One region of the Streptomyces sp. NPDC007917 genome, then DNA from elsewhere that is predicted to be linked to it. Evidence: riboswitches for the same ligand, from Rfam matches in the RefSeq annotation. Region 1 holds a riboswitch; the other holds the start of a gene.
What was found. A riboswitch is a leader RNA that binds a small molecule or an ion and turns the genes downstream of it on or off. The one in region 1 is predicted to bind cyclic di-AMP.

Region 1 (3,289 bases):
GGCGCCGCATGCCTGTTGGCCGAGTTCCACGGCGTCCAGGACTGGGCCCAGTCGGCCACCGAGATCGCCACCGTCGTGACGGTCGCCCTGCTGGCCCTCCTCATCAACCGTGTCGTCCTCCGTGGCTTCCGGAAGCTGGCGTCGGCGCGCGGTATCGCCGAGGCGGCCCAGCGCGCCGTACTGCCCGTGCCGCCGGCCCGCCTCGCCGGCCTGGACGTCGCGGCCCGCTATGTCGCGGCCGAGCAGGACGCCGCGATCGGCGGCGACCTGTACGCGGTGCAGGACACCCCGCACGGCGTGCGCATGGTCATCGGCGACGTACGGGGCAAGGGGCTGGGGTCGGTCGAGGTGGTCGCGGTCGTCATCGGCGCCTTCCGGGAGGCGGCCGAGCAGGAGGCCACGCTGGAAGGGCTCACCCTGCGGCTGGAGCGGGCGCTGCAGCGCGAACGGGCCCGGCGGGCCGACATCGAGCGCACCGAGGGTTTCATCACGGCGGTGCTGGCCGAGATCCCCCGCGGCGACTCCCTGCTCCGCCTGATCAACCGCGGCCACCCGGCGCCGCTGCTGCTGGACGGGGAGGGCTCGGTGCACCAGGCCGACCCCGAGATGCCGGCGCTGCCGCTGGGGATGGGCGACCTGGGGGCGTGGCCGGACCGGGTGGACGAGCTGCCGTTCGCGGAGGGGGTGACGCTGCTGCTGTTCACCGACGGGGTGAGCGAGGCGCGCGATGCGCGGGGCGCGTTCTACGACCCGGCGGCCCGGCTGCGCGGCCGCCGCTTCTCCGGACCGGTGGAGCTGCTCGACGCGTTGGTGGCGGATGTGGAGCGGCATACGGGCGGCGGGACCGCGGACGACATGGCGCTGCTGGCGCTGCGCCGGGCCTCGGCGACGCCGGGCGCGGATCATGGAGACGCTGACACGCTCCGTAGTGGAGCATGATCCCTCCGGATAACAATTGACGCACGATCAGTTCGAGGGTGTTTCCGTGTGTGCTCGGACGGCCGTCGACTCGCCCTCATGTGTCCCGAGTCGGGCGTTAAGTTCACCTCAAAGGTTGCTCTGATTCCGGGGAACGGCTTGGAATCGGGTCACGCTCTCTATTAACGTTCGATAACGCAGCGCGGTCGTCACAACCGCCGCAAGAGGCGGCACCGTGCGCCGTCGCCGAATCCCGCACGCACAGCAGCACCAGCAGCAGAGCGACAACAGCAACACCAAGGGAACCGGGGAACCACCAACCTTGGGGTGAATCGGGTCGAACCTGGCCCGTAGGAGACCTTCCTGCTCCGAACCCGTCAGCTAACCCGGTAGGCGAGAGGGAAGGAAAGGAGTGCGCCCGCGTGGCGTCCAACAGGTCTGCCCTTGAAGAAGCTCCGTCCCGCACATCCGGCGCCGGAGCGGGGACAGCCACCCGCTACGGCTCCTGGTTCGAACCGGCCGCCGAGGCGAGGGCCGGCCAGGACACCGAGACGTGGGACGAGTGGAATCCCACTGAGGAATCCATAGCCCCGGTGCGCGGCCGGCACCGCGTCGCCAAGCAGCGCGGCGGCACGATGGCGCGCGGCGGCGCCGTCCTCGGCGTCGGCGTGATCGCGGCGGTCGGCGCGGGCGGGATGGCGAGCGCCAAGGACCGCCCCAAGGCCCCCATATCCATGCCGGACCTCGCACACGTCGCCGACAAGGTGGCGGATGCCCTCCCCGACGTGGGGAACCTGCCCGGCATCGGCTCGCTGCTCTCGGACTCCTCGGGCTCCGACTCCGGCTCCGGCACCTCGGCCGCCCCCCTCTCCCAGGCGGGCCTGACCTCCGAGGACGAGGCGAACGGCGCCACCGACGCGGGCGAGGCACTGCGCGCCCGCATCCTGCAGCAGGCCGAGAACCAGCAGAACTCCGCCGACGAGTCGCAGCGCGTTGCCGCGGCCGACGCCGCCGCCGAGAAGGCCGCCGCCGCTGCCAAGAAGGCCGCAGACGCGGAGGCGAAGCGCAAGGCCGAGGCCGAGGCGAAGAAGAAGGCCGCCGAAGCCGAGGCCAAGCGGAAGGCCGAGGAGGCGGCCAGGAAGAAGGCCGAGGCCGAGCGCCTGGCCAAGCTCGCCGCCCAGTACACCCTCCCCGTCGTCTCGTACACCCTGACCGCGTCCTTCGGCCAGGCCGGCGACATGTGGTCGGCCGATCACACGGGCCAGGACTTCGCCGCCCCGACCGGCACCCCGGTCAAGGCGGTGCACGGCGGCACCATCACCTCGGCCGGGTGGGCCGGTTCGTACGGCTACCGCATCGTGCTCAAGCTGAACGACGGCACCGAGATCTGGTACTGCCACCTGTCGTCGATGGTCCGCACGTCGGGCTCGGTGACGACGGGCGAGGTCATCGGCCGCGTCGGCGCCACCGGCAATGTGACCGGCCCGCACCTCCACCTGGAGGTCCGGCCGGGCGGCGGCAGCCCGATCGACCCCATGCCCTGGCTCCGCGACCACGGCCTGAACCCGTGACCGCGCGACCCCGCCCCCCGGCGGCATCGGCCCGATGATCCGCTGACCGGGTCCCCATACCCCGGCGGCCTTGGCGCTCTCTCCCCCCTTGACGCCAGGGCCGCCGGTTTTTTGCCGCCCACTGGCGCGTACGGCGGAATACCCCTCTCTGCCTCAGCGCTGAAACAACGCATGGCTGACACCAAGGACACCAAGCAGAGCCGGCAGACCGACAACCACAGGCAGATCGGTGATCTGTCCGTGTTCCCGCTCTCCCTCGGCGGGAACGTCTTCGGCTGGACGGCGGACGAAGCCCAGTCCTTCGCCGTGCTCGACGCCTACGTGGCGGCGGGCGGCAACTTCATCGACACCGCGGACGTGTACTCCGCATGGGTGCCGGGCAATTCGGGCGGGGAGTCCGAGACCATCCTCGGCAACTGGTTCGCCTCGCGCGGCAACCGCGCCGACATCGTCCTCGCGACCAAGGTGGGCGCCGGCGTCCCGACCCCCCGCGGCCTGTCCGCGGCGGCGATCAAGGCGGGCGTCGACGAGTCGCTGAAGCGTCTGCGCACCGACTACATCGACCTTTACTACACCCACTACGACGACACCTCGGTGCCGGTGGAGGAGATCATCTCCACGCTGGACGGGCTGGTGAAGGCGGGCAAGGTCCGCCAGATCGCGGCCTCCAACATCTCCGCCGAGCGCCTTGAGGCGTCCCTGGACTTCTCGGAGAAGGAGGGCCTGGCCCGCTACGTGGCCCTCCAGCCGCACTACAACCTGGTCTCCCGCGACACCTTCGAGGGCCCGCTCGCCGATGT
Region 2 (3,289 bases), on a different contig from region 1:
TCGCTATGTTCAACCGACGACTCAGCCGCCACACGAGAGGCAGAACGCATGCGCTCCGGGAACGGTCGACACCGCCGCCCCCGTCAGGCTCCGGCAATCGTGGTCGCAGCGGGGGTGACGGGAGCGAGCATCGCCATGCCGCTCTTCGGCGCCGCCGGCGCCCAGGCCGCGGATGCCACCCAGGCCTGGGACCGCGTCGCCGAATGCGAGAGCGGCGGGATGTGGAGTGCCAACGGAGGCAATGGCTTCTACGGCGGTCTGCAGATCACGTTGGACATGTGGCGGAAGTACGGCGGCCAGCAGTACGCCCCGCGCCCCGACCTCGCCAGCCGCTCCCAGCAGATAGCCATCGCCCGGACGATCCTCGCCGACCGCGGCCCGGACGCCTGGCCGAGCTGTGCGCTGGACGCCGGGCTCGCGAGGCTCGGCGACGCGCTGGAGCTGAACCCCGGCGGAAAGGACGCGCCGGAGGCCAAGGGGTCGGAGGAGCCCACGGGCATCGACGACTCCGACGCGGCTGAATCGTCCGACAACTCCAGCCGGGGCGATCGGACGGACAGTTCTGGTGTTTCCGACAGTTCCGGAGAATCCGGTACGTCCGACAAGGCCGGTAAGCCGGATCCCTCCGCGACGCCCGGCGGCACGTCCGGCGAATCCGACGCGTCCCGCGAGAAGGGCGGCTCCGCCCCGGACGAGGACGGCGCGCACTCCGGCCGCGACGCCAAGGGCGAGGACGACTCCTCCGGCGCCCCCAGTGGCCGTCACCGCGGTACGCCCGACGCCCGCGAGCAGGACTCCGCGGGCGCGGCGGACGACGACACCCGGTCCTCGGGGCGCCACGCCTCGCGCGACGGCGCGGAGCGCGCCGAGACGCCCCTCCAGCCCCTCGGGCGCGCGGACTACACCGTGCGCGACGGTGACAACCTGTCAGACATCGCGGACGACGAGAAGGTGGACGGAGGGTGGCCCGAGCTCTATGAGGCCAATGAAACCCTCATCGGAGCCGACCCGGACCTCATTCACCCTGGTCAGCGTCTCGATCTCAGTGCGAGGTAGCGGCAGTTCGGGGTGAAATGCCCGATCTGGCGGCGGTGAGACATACATCTCGTCACATCGCCCGGCGTGCGTCGGCTGTCCGATCTTTCCGTACCCGGCCTCACCTGCGTAGATGTGGGACGGCTGGGTGTGGATACGGCCTCATTCGCTGGGATGTCGGTGTTTGAACCTCGTCGGAAGGTGTGTTTAACGTCTTTCCGCTCGCCACCGCGGGCACCGTCGATCGTCACGCCGAGTCCTGCCGGCGGTCGGGGGGAACCAGACGCGTTTGCGCCGAAGGCAGGAGCGGGGGAACCAAGGTAGGCGCCGTAGCGGCCCGGAGACGGGCGCGTTCGGCTCGGGGTGAAGCCAGGGTGCGGTCAGCCGCACCCGGCCGGGCAACTCACAGCCCGAACCCGACAGCTCACCTCGTAGGCGTCGGTGAGGAACGAACATGCGTAACGACAAGGGTAAGCACCGCCGTCCCTCCAAGGTCACCCGCATCGCCGCGCTCGCCGGCGTCGCCGGTGCGGCCGTCGCCGCACCGCTCCTGGGGGCCACTTCCGCCTCGGCCGCGACCACCGCCCAGTGGGACGCGGTCGCCCAGTGCGAGTCCGGCGGCAACTGGTCGATCAACACCGGCAACGGCTTCTACGGCGGCCTGCAGTTCACCAACTCCACCTGGGCCGCGTACGGCGGCACGGCCTTCGCGGCCCGCGCCGACCTGGCCACCAAGGACCAGCAGATCCAGATAGCCGAGAAGGTCCTGGCCGGGCAGGGCAAGGGCGCCTGGCCGGTGTGCGGCAAGGGGCTGACCACCACCGGCTCCCCGGCCCCCGCCACGTCCACCACCCAGCCCTCGAAGCCGGCCGCCCAGCCGGCTCAGAAGGCCGAGCCCGCGCAGCCCGCGAAGCCGAAGGCGCAGCCCCGCACCGAGGGCGAGCACGCCGGGCGCGGGCAGGCCCGCCACGCGATCAAGAAGGGCGACGGCGAGTACAAGGTCAAGGCCGGCGACACCCTCTCCAAGATCGCCGAGGCGCGCCACGTCAAGGGCGGCTGGAAGAAGCTCTTCGAGCTGAACAAGGACATCGTCGAGGACGCCAACCTCATCTACCCGGGCCAGCAGCTCCACCTGTCCTGACCCGCCCCGCCGGGCCTCCCCCCACCCCGGCAGCCGGGCCTTCCCCCCACCCCGGCACCCTCGGCACCGACACCCCCCAAGACTGCCCCGGCAGGGCGCCCCGCCCCCCACGCGAGGCGCGCCCCGCCGGGGCTTCGTCGGGTGGGCCCTCCGGGCCCGTTAGGCTCGTGCTGCAGAGACAGACCCATACGAAGGAGATCCTCGTGCCGTCCATCGACGTCGTCGTAGCTCGCGAGATCCTCGACTCGCGAGGCAACCCCACGGTCGAGGTCGAGGTCGGCCTCGACGACGGCAGCACCGGCCGTGCCGCCGTGCCCTCCGGGGCCTCCACCGGTGCCTTCGAGGCCCTTGAGCTCCGCGACGGCGACAAGAGCCGTTACGGCGGCAAGGGTGTCGAGAAGGCCGTCCTGGCCGTCATCGAGCAGATCGGTCCGGAGCTCGTCGGCTACGACGCCACCGAGCAGCGCCTGATCGACCAGGCGATGTTCGACCTGGACGCCACCCCGGACAAGTCCTCGCTCGGCGCCAACGCCATCCTCGGCGTCTCGCTCGCGGTCGCGCACGCCGCCTCCGAGGCCTCCGACCTCCCGCTCTTCCGGTACCTGGGCGGCCCCAACGCCCACCTGCTGCCGGTCCCGATGATGAACATCCTCAACGGCGGCTCGCACGCCGACTCCAACGTGGACATCCAGGAGTTCATGATCGCGCCGATCGGCGCCGAGTCCTTCTCCGAGGCGCTGCGCTGGGGCACCGAGGTCTACCACACCCTGAAGTCCGTGCTGAAGGAGCGGGGCCTGTCCACCGGCCTCGGTGACGAGGGCGGCTTCGCCCCGAACCTGAACTCCAACCGCGACGCCCTGGACCTGATCGTCGAGGCGATCAAGAAGGCCGGCTACCAGCCGGGCCAGGACATCGCGCTGGCGCTCGACGTCGCCGCCTCCGAGTTCTACAAGGACGGCTCCTACACCTTCGAGGGCCAGTCGCGCAGCGCCGCCGAGATGACCGCGTACTACGCCGAGCTGGTCGACGCGTACCCGCTGGTCTCCATCGAGGACCCGCTGAACGAGGAGGACTGGGACGGCTGGAAGACGATCACCGATCAGCTCGGTGACA

Region 2: another riboswitch for cyclic di-AMP. It lies ahead of ACFZDL_RS34340 (transglycosylase family protein); the one in region 1 lies ahead of ACFZDL_RS31670 (M23 family metallopeptidase).

The regions. Positions count from the first base shown of each region.
Region 1 covers NZ_JBIBKK010000019.1:141,574-144,862, forward strand. The annotation lists gene ACFZDL_RS31665 (PP2C family protein-serine/threonine phosphatase) at 1-939, shown strand, start outside; cyclic di-AMP (ydaO/yuaA leader) riboswitch at 1,153-1,329, shown strand; gene ACFZDL_RS31670 (M23 family metallopeptidase) at 1,341-2,489, shown strand; gene ACFZDL_RS31675 (aldo/keto reductase) at 2,661-3,289, shown strand, end outside.
Region 2 covers NZ_JBIBKK010000023.1:36,732-40,020, forward strand. The annotation lists gene ACFZDL_RS34335 (transglycosylase family protein) at 115-1,056, shown strand; cyclic di-AMP (ydaO/yuaA leader) riboswitch at 1,318-1,488, shown strand; gene ACFZDL_RS34340 (transglycosylase family protein) at 1,490-2,176, shown strand; gene eno (phosphopyruvate hydratase) at 2,380-3,289, shown strand, end outside.